Regions from separate parts of the Streptomyces sp. NBC_00386 genome, predicted to be linked through region 1. Evidence: riboswitches for the same ligand, from Rfam matches in the RefSeq annotation. Region 1 holds a riboswitch; the other holds the start of a gene.
The links. A riboswitch is a leader RNA that binds a small molecule or an ion and turns the genes downstream of it on or off. The one in region 1 is predicted to bind ZMP and ZTP.

Region 1 (7,458 bases):
CAGCTGCTGAAGAAGCAGGCCCCCGAGGAGGCCGACAACTTCCGCAGCACCGTCCTCGTCGCCGTCGAAGCGTCCGCCCGCACCTCCAAGGGCGAGCCCGGCCCCACCCTCACCGCGACCGCCGGCAAGATCACCGCCGCTCTGGACGCCGCCTGACACACCGGCCCGGTACCGGTACGCCTTCGGCACCGCTCCCCCGCTTCACCCCTGGCTCCGCCGCTTCACCACCTGGCTCCGCCGGAGAACGCTCCGGCGGAGCCTGCCGTCTTCGCGCACCGTCTCGTGTCCCGCCGGCGGGACACGAGGGCCGGCCGGCGGGACGTGGCAAGCCCGCCCGCGAACAGCCGCCTGCCGGCGCCGGGTTGTCTTGAACCGCTGCGTCGCGTGCGTGAGCGTGGAGGTCATCCAATGCCGTGACAGGCGCAGCGGAAAGAGGGGGCACACGTGGGACACACCGGCACGGACACGGATGTGGTGATCGCGGGCGCCGGGCCCACGGGCCTGATGCTCGCCTGCGAACTGCGGCTGGCGGGCGCCGACGTGATCGTGGTCGAGCGGCTCGCGCAGCGCTCGGGCGAGTCACGGGCCGGCGGGATCCACTCCCGCACCCTGGAGATCCTCGACCAGCGCGGCGTCCTGGAACGCTTCCTGGCGGAGGGACAGCTGCAGCCGGTGGGCCACTTCTCCGGCCTCTACCTCGACTTCGACGAGTCGGAGTCGCGCCACCCCTACCCGCTGATGATCCTGCAGTCCGCCATCGAGCGGCTCCTGGAGGAGTGGGCCGTGCAGCTCGGTGTGCGGGTGCGCCGCGGATGCGAGGTGAGCGGGCTTCGCCAGGACGAGGGCGGTGTGAGCGTCGAGGTCGGCGGGGAGCGGGATGTGCCCGTGACGCTGCGCGCCCGCTACCTGGTGGGCTGCGACGGCGGGCGCAGCACGGTGCGCAGGCTGGCGGGCATCGGCTTCCCCGGCACCGAGGCGACGATGACGGCGCTGATCGGCGACGTCGAGCTGCCCGGTCTGGGCGAGGACTACGTCTGGGTGCGGCGCACCGCGGGCGGCGACTACTCGGCGATCGCGTTCGAGCCGGGCTGGCACCGGGTGATCACCTCGGAGTTCGACCGGGGCGCGGACCGCGACGAGGAGGTGACGTTCGAGCGGCTGCGGGAGTCCCTGGTCAGGGTGGCGGGCACCGACTTCGGCATGCGCAACCCCCGGTGGGTCTCCCGGTTCAACGACGCGGCGCGGCAGGCCGACCGGTACCGCACGGGGCGGGTGCTGCTCGCGGGCGACGCGGCGCACATCCACTTCCCGGCCGGCGGGCAGGGGCTGAACATGGGCGTGCAGGACGCGGTCAACCTCGGCTGGAAGCTCGCCGCGGTGGTGCGCGGCCGGGCGCCGGAGAGCCTGCTGGACACCTACCACGCCGAGCGGCACCCGGTCGGGGAGCGGGTGCTGCACAACACCCGGGCGCAGTCGGCGCTGGTGCGCCCCGGACCGCAGACGGACGCGTTGCGTGAGGTGTTCGGCTCCCTGATGGTCTTCGACGAGGTCAACCAGTACCTGCGTCATCTGCTGACGGCGCTGGACATCCGCTATCCCGTCGACGGCGACCACCCGCTGGTGGGGCGCCGGGTCCCGGACGCCGATCTGAAGGCGTCCGACGGCGCCACCCGGGTCCACGAGCTGCTGCACGCCGCCCGCCCGGTCCTGCTCGACCTGGCCGGCAGCCCCGGGGCGGCCGCGGCCGCCCGGGGCTGGGCCGACCGCGTGGACGTGGTCGAGGCGCGCAGCGAGGACGAGCACTGGATCGTCCCGGCCCTCGGCGAGATCCCCGCACCGGACGCGCTCCTTGTCCGCCCCGACGGCCATGTCGCCTGGGCGGTGGCGGCCGGCACCCCGCCCGATGCCGCCGCGCTGCGGGCCGCCCTCGAAGCCTGGTTCGGCCCGGCCCTTCAGGGCTGAGCGGCCCGTGCCCGAAACGAACGGCCGGCCGGTCCGCCCACCGGCGGGGCCCGGCCGTGACGACCCTACGAAGGGAACACACCGACAGTGAACAGCACGTGGTTGCGACGCTTCACCACGACTGCCTCAAAGGGACCGCGGCTCGTGTGCTTCCCGCACGCGGGGGGCTCCGCGACGGCGTTCAAGGACCTGGCGCGCACGCTGCACCCGGACGTCGACGTGGTGTCCGTGCAGTACCCGGGCCGCCAGGACCGCTACCGCGAGGAGCCGTTCACGGCTCTCGCGCCGCTCGCGGAGGCGGTGACGGAGGAGCTGGCCCGTGAACTGGTCTCGGACGGGCGGCCGTACGCCCTGTTCGGGCACAGCATGGGAGCGCTGGTGGCGTTCGAGACGGCCCGGCTGCTGGCCCGGCGTCAACTGCCCGCCCCGCAGCGGGTGTTCTTCTCCGGCCGGGGCGGTCCCGACCTGCGCGACAGTGCCTACGACCTCTACGACGACGCCGACATGCTGGCCGAGGTGCGCCGGCTGGGCGGCACCGACCAGTCGATGCTGGAGGACCCCGACATCCTGGAGCTGGTGCTGCCGGCGCTGCGGGCCGACTACCGCGTCCTGGGCACCTATCGCGGGCCCGTCGGCGGGCCGCTCACGGCCCCGGTGACCGCCCTGATCGGGGACAGCGACCCGATCGCGACGGTCGAGGACGCCCACACCTGGCGGGAGCACACCACCGGCGACTTCACGGTGGAGGTGTTCCCCGGCGGGCACTTCTACCTCTTCGACCAGCTCGGCCAGGTCGCCGCCGCCGTCACCGAGGGCCTTCTCACGCGGGCCGCCGCTTCCTGAAGGGGCGGCATCGCACGGGTGCCACGGCCAGGAGGCGGAGCGCGGGTCGATCCGCGCTTCGCCTCCTGGCCGTGGCGCGCTCAGCGGGTGAGCTGGTCGGATGCCGCGTCGACCGTCTGCGCCAGCAGGACGGCGATGGTCATGGGCCCGACCCCACCGGGAACCGGCGTGATCAGGCGGGCACGCGTGCGGGCCGTGTCGAAGTCGACGTCACCGACGTTGCCGGGGTTGTATCCGGCGTCGATCACGACGGCCCCCGGCTTGACGTCCTCGCCGCGGATGAGCCGGGGCCGTCCCACGGCCGCCACGACAACGTCCGCTTCCCGCACGGCCGCGGCCAGATCGGTCGTACGGGAGTGGCAGTAGGTGACGGTGGCGTCCCGGGCGAGCAGGAGCATTCCGACGGGCTTGCCGAGGATCGCGCTGCGGCCCACGACAACGGCATGCCGGCCCGCGAGCTCGACGTCGTACTCGTCCAGGAGCCGCATGATCCCGCCCGGGGTGCACGATGCGAAACCAGGCAGTCCGAAGCTCATCGCCCCGAACGAGCTCATCGTGACCCCGTCGACGTCCTTCTGCGGCGCGATGGCCTCGAACGCCGCCCGCTCGTCGATGTGCGGGCCCACAGGGTGCTGCAGCAGGATGCCGTGCACGCCGGTGTCCTGCGAGAGGGAGCGGAGGGTCTCCACCAGCTCGGCGGTCGTCGTGGTGGCCGGCAGAGCGACGAGCCGGGACTCGATACCCGCCTTCGCGCAGCGGGCCCGCTTCATGCGGACGTACGTCACCGAAGCCGGATCCTCACCCACCAGCACCGTTGCCAGGCAGGGCGTCACGCCCACGCGCCGCGCAAGCTCTGCCGCCCTGCCCGATGTCTCCTCGACGATGCGCCGGGCAAGGCCGGTGCCGTCCATGAGTCGGGCTGTCTGGGTCTGGGACATGGTCGCCTCCAGGCGTCGCTGACCACTCGCCCAGGCGCACGGCATCGACCGATTCGTCAGACCGCTCCCCGGTGGTGCTCCACCTCAGCGCCAGTCACGGCCCGCGCACCACTCTAGGGCCTGTCCGCCGGTCATGAACGGAAGATCGAAGAGGCCCGCTCAGGCATAAGTGTGAAAGCCCTGGCCGGACTTCTTGCCCAGCAGGCCGCCCTCGACCATGCGCAGCAGCAGCGGCGGCGGCGCGTACAGGGGCTCCTTGAACTCCTCGTACATGGCCTGGGCGATGGAGACGGTGGTGTCCAGGCCGATGAGGTCGGCCAGGCGCAGCGGGCCCATCGGATGCGCGCAGCCCTGGACCATGCCCTGGTCGACGACCTCGGCGCTCGCCAGTCCCGACTCGACCATGCGGATCGCGGACAGCAGGTAGGGGAACAGCAGGGCGTTGACGAGGAAGCCCGCCCGGTCCGGGGAGGCGATCGGTTTCTTGCCGAGGGTGTCGCGGACGAAGGCCAGGGCGCGTTCGCTGACCGTCTGGTGCGTCAGGACGGAGGGGACGAGCTCGACGAGGGGCAGTGCGGGCACCGGGTTGAAGAAGTGGATGCCCAGGACCTGGCCGGGGCGGCGGGTCGCGGCGGCGAGCCGGACGACGGGGAGGGAGGAGGTGTTGGTCGCCAGGATGGCGTCCGGGTCCTCGACGGTCTTGTCGAGGGTGGCGAACAGGTCCCGTTTGACCTGCTCGTCCTCCTTGACCGCCTCGATGACCAGCTGGCGGTCCGCGAGGTCGGCGAGGTCGCGGGTGAAGGACACCCGGCCCAGGGCCGCGTCGCGTTCCCGCGCGGTCAGTTTGCCCTTGGCCACGCCGCGCTCCAGTGATGCGGCCAGCCGCTGCGGCGCCGTCTGCAGGGATGCCTCGGAGAACACCGCGACTTTCACGTTCAGGCCGTTCTTGGCGCACAGTTCGGCGATGCCGGTGCCCATGATGCCGCTGCCGGCGACACCCACCCGCTCGATGGCGGTGGTGGCGCTGTGTGTGGACGTGGTCATGCGGGGGTCCCCCAGTTCAGAAGTGTCGCTCCGATCGACATGCCGCCGCCGAATCCGGCGAGCAGGACCAGGTCCCCCTGCTTGAGCGCGCCGGTGCGGCTCGCCTCGTCGAGGGCGACGGGGACGGAGGCGCTGCCGACGTTGCCGTACCGGATCAGCGTGCGGTGGGTCTGTGCGGCGCCCAGTCCGGTGCGCTCGACGACCTCGCCGAGCATCACGCCGTTGGCCTGGTGCGGTACGAAGTGGTCGACCGCGCCGATGTCGACGCCGGCCCTGCGGGTGAGGGCGAGGAGGGCGGGCGGGACGTGTTCGGCGACGAAGTCCCGTACCCCGCGGCCGTCCATCTTGAAGTAGTGGCCGCCCTCGGCGACGGTCGCTGCGGACGCCGGTCTGCGGCTGCCGCCGGCCTCGACGCGGATCAGATGGTGGGCGTCGCCGCGGCTGGACAGATCGGTGGCGATGATCCCGTACGGGTCGGGGACCGCGCCGACGACCGCGGCGCCGGCGCCGTCGGCGAACAGGATGGCCGTGCGGCGGTCGGTGAAGTCCAGGATCCGGGAGTAGACGTCCGCGCCGATCACCAGTACCCGGGCGGCCGGGTTCACGGTCACCAGGCTGTGGGCCAGCGCCAGGGCGTAGACGAAGCCGCTGCACACGACGTTGATGTCGAGGCAGGCCGCGCCGTAGGCGCCCAGGCCGTGCTGCACCAGGTAGGAGGTGGGCGGCTGCGGGAAGTCGCCGGTGGAGGTGGAGACGATGATGTGGTCGATCTGCTCCGGGCCCAGCCCGGCCTGCTCCAGCGCGCGTCCGGCGGCCTTGACCGCCAGGTCGGAGGTCGCCTCGTGTTCGGCGGCGTAGCGCCGGGACTTGATCTGCGTCTTGCGCTCGATCCACTCCGCGCTGACGCCGACGCGCTCGGCGACCTCTTCGTTGCCGACCTCGTGCTTGGGCAGGTAGGAGCCGGTGGAGAGTATGCCGATGCCCATGTCAGGACGCCTCTTGGGGATCGGGCGCGCCGGGGCGGCGCAGCGGGTTGAGGCGCTGGGTGCCGATCTTCTCGCGCAGTGCGGGGTCGGTGACGCCGAGCCCTTCCTCCGGGGCGAGGCACAGGACGCCGACCTTTCCGGTGTGCCGGTTGTTCTGGACCAGCCGGGCGGCCTCGCCGACGTCCGCCAGTGGGAAGACCTCGGACAGGACGGGTGAGAGGTGCCCGAGCTGGAAGAGCCGGTTGCACTCCGCCTGCTCCTGGAGGTTCGCGGCGTGACTGCCCACGATCTTCTTGAGGTTCATCCAGAGGTAGCGGTTGTCGAAGTGGTGGTCGTAGCCGGTGCTGGAGCCGCAGGTGACGACGGTTCCGCCCTTGCGCACGACGAACACCGAGATCCCGAACGTCGCCCTTCCGACGTGGTCGAACACGACGTGCGGGTCCTCGCCGACCTGCCGGCGGATCTCCCGTCCGAGGCGTTTGCCCAGCTCGATGGTCCGCTCGGGGGTGAGCGCGTCGTCGCCGCCCATGCCGATGTCGTTGCGGTTGATCACCACGTCGCAGCCCAGGCGGCGCAGCACCTCGGCTTTTTGTTCGGAGCCGACGACGCCGATGGCGATACCGCCGGCGTTCTTGACCATCTGCACCGCGAACGCGCCGAGACCGCCGGTGGCGCCCCAGACGAGGACGATGTCGCCCTGTTTGATCCGTGCGCCGTTGTCGCCGACCAGCATCCGGTAGGAGGTCGCCGCGGTCAGCAGGACGCCCGCCGACTCCTCCCAGGTCAGGTGTGCCGGCTTGGGCAGGAGCTGGCTGGCGCGGACCACCGAGTAGTGGGCGAGGCCGCCGAAGTTCGTCTCGTAGCCCCAGATCTTCTGCCCCGCCCCGAGCATGGCGTCGGCGTGTGTCGCCGGTTCCTGCTCGTCGACCTGGACGCAGCTGACGACGACGTGGTCGCCCGGCTTCCAGTGCCGTACCCCGGCCCCGACGCGTACGACGACGCCGGAGGCGTCCGAGCCGACCTGGTGGTAGGGCAGGTCGTGCCGGGCGGCCCAGCCGCCCTGGCGGGCGCCGCGCTTGAGGAACTCGAACGTGGGGACCGGCTCGAACGTCGCCGACCACACGGTGTTGTAGTTGATGGAGCTCGCCATGACGGCGACGACCACCTCGTCCGGCGCGATGTCCGGCATGGGGACCTGCCCGACGTGCAGCGACTTGCGGACGTCGTTGTCCGCCACGCCGTCGAACATGCCGAGGTCCGCGGCCAGGAGGTGCGCCGCCTCGTAGTGGGAGGGGAGTTCGTGTCGCCCGAGTTCGTCCGGGCCGGCCCCGGACAGCAGGGCCTGTGTCAAAGAATCCATGGCTTCCTTCGCCTTTGCCGTGCCGAACCGCTGCTGACCGGGCCGCGCGGTCTCAGAGGACCGCGCCCTCCTTCGTCCGCCTGCGCAGACTCGGCCTGCTGGACTGGCCGAGGTCCTTCCACATGTCCGACAGGCCGGTGATGGTGCGTGCCGCGAACAGGCGGCGGATGGACACCTCCTGCTTCAGCTCGGCCCGGATCAGGCCGACCAGCCGGATCGCGCGCAGCGAGTTGCCGCCGAGGTCGAAGAAGTCCTCGTCGATGCCGATCCGGTCCACTTCGAGGACCTCGGCGAACGCCTTGGCCAGGATCCGTTCGGTGTCGTT
Region 2 (7,458 bases), 9.8 Mb from region 1:
ACCGCCACCACCGAGGCCGCACCGGCCGCCCCGCTCCCGCACCCGGACAACCTCCTGGCCGTGACACCCGCCTCGTCCACGGCCGGCGCCGCCGCGGTCGGCATCACCCACCGCAACATGGCGCGCTTCGCCCTGGACCGCACCTGGCGCGACACCGCCCGCGCCGCCGTGCTGTGGCACACCCCGGCGACCTCCGACACCCTCGCCCTCGAACTGTGGGCACCCCTGCTGAACGGCGGCCGCGTGATCGTCGCTCCCCCCGGGGAACCCGGCACCGACGCACTCACCCAGGCGCCCACGGCCCACGGCATCCCCGCCGTGTGGCTGCCCGCCGACCGGTTCGCGCAGATCGCGGCCCACGACCCCGCCTCCCTGGCCGGGCTGCGCGAGGTGTTCACCGGCGGCGACCGCGTCCCCGCGGCCGCACTGCGCCGCGTCCGCCAGGCCTGCCCCGACCTGACCGTCGTGACCGGCCACGGCCCCACGGAAGCCACCGTGTTCGCCGCGGCCGACCGCCTGACCGCCCACGAACCACAGCACCGCGCGGGCACCCTCGGCCGCCCGGCCGACAACACCGCCCTCTACGTCCTGGGCCCGGGCCTGGCGCCCGTCCCCGCCGGCGTCACCGGCGAGCTGTACGTGGCCGGGTCCGGTGTGGCACGCGGATACCTCGGACGGACCGCACGCACCGCGGAACGCTTCGTGCCCTGCCCGTTCGGTCCGGCCGGCGCACGCATGTACCGCACCGGCGACCGGGTGCGCTGGGGCGCCGACGGCCGGATCGAGCACGTGGCCGACGCGGGCACCCAGGCCGGCGTACGCGGTCTCGGCGTCGAGCCGGCCGAGGTCGAGGAGGCGCTGGCCGAGCATCCCGCCCTCGCCCGCGCGGTCGTCGCCGTCAAGCAGGACAGCACCGGGCAGCAGCGCCTGGTGGCCTATGTCGTCCCGGCAAACGGATCGGCCGTCCCGGCGGGCGACGAACTGCGCCGCTTCGCCGCGGGACGACTCCCGGAGTCCGTCGTCCCGGCACTGTTCACCGTGCTGGAACGCCTGCCGCTGACGGCGGGCGGCAGGCTCGACCGGGCCGCACTGCCCGAGCCCGAGACCGAGCCCGACACCTACCGCGCACCGCGCAACGACACCGAACGGATCCTGGCCAAGGCGTTCGCCGAGGTCCTCGAAGTGGACCGGATCGGCATCGACGAGGACTTCTTCGACCTCGGCGGCAACTCGCTGCGCGCGATCCGGCTGGTCGGCCTGATCCGGGCCGAGCTGAAGCAGGAGGTGTCCATCCGCCGCCTGTTCGCGGCACGCACCATCACCGGCCTGTCGGACATGTGGAAGGACCTCGGCCAGTCCAGCAGGCCGAGTCTGCGCAGGCGGACGAAGGAGGGCGCGGTCCTCTGAGACCGCGCGGCCCGGTCAGCAGCGGTTCGGCACGGCAAAGGCGAAGGAAGCCATGGATTCTTTGACACAGGCCCTGCTGTCCGGGGCCGGCCCGGACGAACTCGGGCGACACGAACTCCCCTCCCACTACGAGGCGGCGCACCTCCTGGCCGCGGACCTCGGCATGTTCGACGGCGTGGCGGACAACGACGTCCGCAAGTCGCTGCACGTCGGGCAGGTCCCCATGCCGGACATCGCGCCGGACGAGGTGGTCGTCGCCGTCATGGCGAGCTCCATCAACTACAACACCGTGTGGTCGGCGACGTTCGAGCCGGTCCCCACGTTCGAGTTCCTCAAGCGCGGCGCCCGCCAGGGCGGCTGGGCCGCCCGGCACGACCTGCCCTACCACCAGGTCGGCTCGGACGCCTCCGGCGTCGTCGTACGCGTCGGGGCCGGGGTACGGCACTGGAAGCCGGGCGACCACGTCGTCGTCAGCTGCGTCCAGGTCGACGAGCAGGAACCGGCGACACACGCCGACGCCATGCTCGGGGCGGGGCAGAAGATCTGGGGCTACGAGACGAACTTCGGCGGCCTCGCCCACTACTCGGTGGTCCGCGCCAGCCAGCTCCTGCCCAAGCCGGCACACCTGACCTGGGAGGAGTCGGCGGGCGTCCTGCTGACCGCGGCGACCTCCTACCGGATGCTGGTCGGCGACAACGGCGCACGGATCAAACAGGGCGACATCGTCCTCGTCTGGGGCGCCACCGGCGGTCTCGGCGCGTTCGCGGTGCAGATGGTCAAGAACGCCGGCGGTATCGCCATCGGCGTCGTCGGCTCCGAACAAAAAGCCGAGGTGCTGCGCCGCCTGGGCTGCGACGTGGTGATCAACCGCAACGACATCGGCATGGGCGGCGACGACGCGCTCACCCCCGAGCGGACCATCGAGCTGGGCAAACGCCTCGGACGGGAGATCCGCCGGCAGGTCGGCGAGGACCCGCACGTCGTGTTCGACCACGTCGGAAGGGCGACGTTCGGGATCTCGGTGTTCGTCGTGCGCAAGGGCGGAACCGTCGTCACCTGCGGCTCCAGCACCGGCTACGACCACCACTTCGACAACCGCTACCTCTGGATGAACCTCAAGAAGATCGTGGGCAGTCACGCCGCGAACCTCCAGGAGCAGGCGGAGTGCAACCGGCTCTTCCAGCTCGGGCACCTCTCACCCGTCCTGTCCGAGGTCTTCCCACTGGCGGACGTCGGCGAGGCCGCCCGGCTGGTCCAGAACAACCGGCACACCGGAAAGGTCGGCGTCCTGTGCCTCGCCCCGGAGGAAGGGCTCGGCGTCACCGACCCCGCACTGCGCGAGAAGATCGGCACCCAGCGCCTCAACCCGCTGCGCCGCCCCGGCGCGCCCGATCCCCAAGAGGCGTCCTGACATGGGCATCGGCATACTCTCCACCGGCTCCTACCTGCCCAAGCACGAGGTCGGCAACGAAGAGGTCGCCGAGCGCGTCGGCGTCAGCGCGGAGTGGATCGAGCGCAAGACGCAGATCAAGTCCCGGCGCTACGCCGCCGAACACGAGGCGACCTCCGACCTGGCGGTCAAGGCCGCCGGACGCGCGCTGGAGCAGGCCGGGCTGGGCCCGGAGCAGATCGACCACATCATCGTCTCCACCTCCACCGGCGACTTCCCGCAGCCGCCCACCTCCTACCTGGTGCAGCACGGCCTGGGCGCCTACGGCGCGGCCTGCCTCGACATCAACGTCGTGTGCAGCGGCTTCGTCTACGCCCTGGCGCTGGCCCACAGCCTGGTGACCGTGAACCCGGCCGCCCGGGTACTGGTGATCGGCGCGGACGTCTACTCCCGGATCCTGGACTTCACCGACCGCCGCACGGCCATCCTGTTCGCCGACGGCGCCGGCGCCGCGGTCGTCGGCGCGGTCCCCGACCCGTACGGGATCATCGCCACCGATCTGTCCAGCCGCGGCGACGCCCACCATCTGATCCGCGTCGAGGCCGGCGGCAGCCGCAGACCGGCGTCCGCAGCGACCGTCGCCGAGGGCGGCCACTACTTCAAGATGGACGGCCGCGGGGTACGGGACTTCGTCGCCGAACACGTCCCGCCCGCCCTCCTCGCCCTCACCCGCAGGGCCGGCGTCGACATCGGCGCGGTCGACCACTTCGTACCGCACCAGGCCAACGGCGTGATGCTCGGCGAGGTCGTCGAGCGCACCGGACTGGGCGCCGCACAGACCCACCGCACGCTGATCCGGTACGGCAACGTCGGCAGCGCCTCCGTCCCCGTCGCCCTCGACGAGGCGAGCCGCACCGGCGCGCTCAAGCAGGGGGACCTGGTCCTGCTCGCCGGATTCGGCGGCGGCATGTCGATCGGAGCGACACTTCTGAACTGGGGGACCCCCGCATGACCACGTCCACACACAGCGCCACCACCGCCATCGAGCGGGTGGGTGTCGCCGGCAGCGGCATCATGGGCACCGGCATCGCCGAACTGTGCGCCAAGAACGGCCTGAACGTGAAAGTCGCGGTGTTCTCCGAGGCATCCCTGCAGACGGCGCCGCAGCGGCTGGCCGCATCACTGGAGCGCGGCGTGGCCAAGGGCAAACTGACCGCGCGGGAACGCGACGCGGCCCTGGGCCGGGTGTCCTTCACCCGCGACCTCGCCGACCTCGCGGACCGCCAGCTGGTCATCGAGGCGGTCAAGGAGGACGAGCAGGTCAAACGGGACCTGTTCGCCACCCTCGACAAGACCGTCGAGGACCCGGACGCCATCCTGGCGACCAACACCTCCTCCCTCCCCGTCGTCCGGCTCGCCGCCGCGACCCGCCGCCCCGGCCAGGTCCTGGGCATCCACTTCTTCAACCCGGTGCCCGCACTGCCCCTCGTCGAGCTCGTCCCCTCCGTCCTGACGCACCAGACGGTCAGCGAACGCGCCCTGGCCTTCGTCCGCGACACCCTCGGCAAGAAACCGATCGCCTCCCCGGACCGGGCGGGCTTCCTCGTCAACGCCCTGCTGTTCCCCTACCTGCTGTCCGCGATCCGCATGGTCGAGTCGGGACTGGCGAGCGCCGAGGTCGTCGACCAGGGCATGGTCCAGGGCTGCGCGCATCCGATGGGCCCGCTGCGCCTGGCCGACCTCATCGGCCTGGACACCACCGTCTCCATCGCCCAGGCCATGTACGAGGAGTTCAAGGAGCCCCTGTACGCGCCGCCGCCGCTGCTGCTGCGCATGGTCGAGGGCGGCCTGCTGGGCAAGAAGTCCGGCCAGGGCTTTCACACTTATGCCTGAGCGGGCCTCTTCGATCTTCCGTTCATGACCGGCGGACAGGCCCTAGAGTGGTGCGCGGGCCGTGACTGGCGCTGAGGTGGAGCACCACCGGGGAGCGGTCTGACGAATCGGTCGATGCCGTGCGCCTGGGCGAGTGGTCAGCGACGCCTGGAGGCGACCATGTCCCAGACCCAGACAGCCCGACTCATGGACGGCACCGGCCTTGCCCGGCGCATCGTCGAGGAGACATCGGGCAGGGCGGCAGAGCTTGCGCGGCGCGTGGGCGTGACGCCCTGCCTGGCAACGGTGCTGGTGGGTGAGGATCCGGCTTCGGTGACGTACGTCCGCATGAAGCGGGCCCGCTGCGCGAAGGCGGGTATCGAGTCCCGGCTCGTCGCTCTGCCGGCCACCACGACGACCGCCGAGCTGGTGGAGACCCTCCGCTCCCTCTCGCAGGACACCGGCGTGCACGGCATCCTGCTGCAGCACCCTGTGGGCCCGCACATCGACGAGCGGGCGGCGTTCGAGGCCATCGCGCCGCAGAAGGACGTCGACGGGGTCACGATGAGCTCGTTCGGGGCGATGAGCTTCGGACTGCCTGGTTTCGCATCGTGCACCCCGGGCGGGATCATGCGGCTCCTGGACGAGTACGACGTCGAGCTCGCGGGCCGGCATGCCGTTGTCGTGGGCCGCAGCGCGATCCTCGGCAAGCCCGTCGGAATGCTCCTGCTCGCCCGGGACGCCACCGTCACCTACTGCCACTCCCGTACGACCGATCTGGCCGCGGCCGTGCGGGAAGCGGACGTTGTCGTGGCGGCCGTGGGACGGCCCCGGCTCATCCGCGGCGAGGACGTCAAGCCGGGGGCCGTCGTGATCGACGCCGGATACAACCCCGGCAACGTCGGTGACGTCGACTTCGACACGGCCCGCACGCGTGCCCGCCTGATCACGCCGGTTCCCGGTGGGGTCGGGCCCATGACCATCGCCGTCCTGCTGGCGCAGACGGTCGACGCGGCATCCGACCAGCTCACCCGCTGAGCGCGCCACGGCCAGGAGGCGAAGCGCGGATCGACCCGCGCTCCGCCTCCTGGCCGTGGCACCCGTGCGATGCCGCCCCTTCAGGAAGCGGCGGCCCGCGTGAGAAGGCCCTCGGTGACGGCGGCGGCGACCTGGCCGAGCTGGTCGAAGAGGTAGAAGTGCCCGCCGGGGAACACCTCCACCGTGAAGTCGCCGGTGGTGTGCTCCCGCCAGGTGTGGGCGTCCTCGACCGTCGCGATCGGGTCGCTGTCCCCGATCAGGGCGGTCACCGGGGCCGTGAGCGGCCCGCCGACGGGCCCGCGATAGGTGCCCAGGACGCGGTAGTCGGCCCGCAGCGCCGGCAGCACCAGCTCCAGGATGTCGGGGTCCTCCAGCATCGACTGGTCGGTGCCGCCCAGCCGGCGCACCTCGGCCAGCATGTCGGCGTCGTCGTAGAGGTCGTAGGCACTGTCGCGCAGGTCGGGACCGCCCCGGCCGGAGAAGAACACCCGCTGCGGGGCGGGCAGTTGACGCCGGGCCAGCAGCCGGGCCGTCTCGAACGCCACCAGCGCTCCCATGCTGTGCCCGAACAGGGCGTACGGCCGCCCGTCCGAGACCAGTTCACGGGCCAGCTCCTCCGTCACCGCCTCCGCGAGCGGCGCGAGAGCCGTGAACGGCTCCTCGCGGTAGCGGTCCTGGCGGCCCGGGTACTGCACGGACACCACGTCGACGTCCGGGTGCAGCGTGCGCGCCAGGTCCTTGAACGCCGTCGCGGAGCCCCCCGCGTGCGGGAAGCACACGAGCCGCGGTCCCTTTGAGGCAGTCGTGGTGAAGCGTCGCAACCACGTGCTGTTCACTGTCGGTGTGTTCCCTTCGTAGGGTCGTCACGGCCGGGCCCCGCCGGTGGGCGGACCGGCCGGCCGTTCGTTTCGGGCACGGGCCGCTCAGCCCTGAAGGGCCGGGCCGAACCAGGCTTCGAGGGCGGCCCGCAGCGCGGCGGCATCGGGCGGGGTGCCGGCCGCCACCGCCCAGGCGACATGGCCGTCGGGGCGGACAAGGAGCGCGTCCGGTGCGGGGATCTCGCCGAGGGCCGGGACGATCCAGTGCTCGTCCTCGCTGCGCGCCTCGACCACGTCCACGCGGTCGGCCCAGCCCCGGGCGGCCGCGGCCGCCCCGGGGCTGCCGGCCAGGTCGAGCAGGACCGGGCGGGCGGCGTGCAGCAGCTCGTGGACCCGGGTGGCGCCGTCGGACGCCTTCAGATCGGCGTCCGGGACCCGGCGCCCCACCAGCGGGTGGTCGCCGTCGACGGGATAGCGGATGTCCAGCGCCGTCAGCAGATGACGCAGGTACTGGTTGACCTCGTCGAAGACCATCAGGGAGCCGAACACCTCACGCAACGCGTCCGTCTGCGGTCCGGGGCGCACCAGCGCCGACTGCGCCCGGGTGTTGTGCAGCACCCGCTCCCCGACCGGGTGCCGCTCGGCGTGGTAGGTGTCCAGCAGGCTCTCCGGCGCCCGGCCGCGCACCACCGCGGCGAGCTTCCAGCCGAGGTTGACCGCGTCCTGCACGCCCATGTTCAGCCCCTGCCCGCCGGCCGGGAAGTGGATGTGCGCCGCGTCGCCCGCGAGCAGCACCCGCCCCGTGCGGTACCGGTCGGCCTGCCGCGCCGCGTCGTTGAACCGGGAGACCCACCGGGGGTTGCGCATGCCGAAGTCGGTGCCCGCCACCCTGACCAGGGACTCCCGCAGCCGCTCGAACGTCACCTCCTCGTC

Region 2: it holds a riboswitch for ZMP and ZTP, as region 1 does, so the genes downstream of both, OG780_RS00715 (bifunctional 5,10-methylenetetrahydrofolate dehydrogenase/5,10-methenyltetrahydrofolate cyclohydrolase) here and OG780_RS43740 (bifunctional 5,10-methylenetetrahydrofolate dehydrogenase/5,10-methenyltetrahydrofolate cyclohydrolase) in region 1, are expected to answer to the same signal.

Annotation. Positions count from the first base shown of each region.
Region 1 is NZ_CP107950.1:10,013,467-10,020,924, reverse strand. It holds gene OG780_RS43755 (hypothetical protein) at 1-156, shown strand, start outside; gene OG780_RS43750 (FAD-dependent monooxygenase) at 445-1,962, shown strand; gene OG780_RS43745 (thioesterase II family protein) at 2,107-2,805, shown strand; gene OG780_RS43740 (bifunctional 5,10-methylenetetrahydrofolate dehydrogenase/5,10-methenyltetrahydrofolate cyclohydrolase) at 2,886-3,743, opposite strand; ZMP/ZTP riboswitch at 3,765-3,851, opposite strand; gene OG780_RS43735 (3-hydroxybutyryl-CoA dehydrogenase) at 3,903-4,787, opposite strand; gene OG780_RS43730 (3-oxoacyl-ACP synthase III family protein) at 4,784-5,773, opposite strand; gene ccrA (crotonyl-CoA carboxylase/reductase) at 5,775-7,133, opposite strand; gene OG780_RS43720 (non-ribosomal peptide synthetase) at 7,186-7,458, opposite strand, start outside.
Region 2 is NZ_CP107950.1:173,558-181,015, reverse strand. It holds gene OG780_RS00735 (non-ribosomal peptide synthetase) at 1-1,407, shown strand, start outside; gene ccrA (crotonyl-CoA carboxylase/reductase) at 1,460-2,818, shown strand; gene OG780_RS00725 (3-oxoacyl-ACP synthase III family protein) at 2,820-3,809, shown strand; gene OG780_RS00720 (3-hydroxybutyryl-CoA dehydrogenase) at 3,806-4,690, shown strand; ZMP/ZTP riboswitch at 4,742-4,828, shown strand; gene OG780_RS00715 (bifunctional 5,10-methylenetetrahydrofolate dehydrogenase/5,10-methenyltetrahydrofolate cyclohydrolase) at 4,850-5,707, shown strand; gene OG780_RS00710 (thioesterase II family protein) at 5,788-6,486, opposite strand; gene OG780_RS00705 (FAD-dependent monooxygenase) at 6,631-7,458, opposite strand, start outside.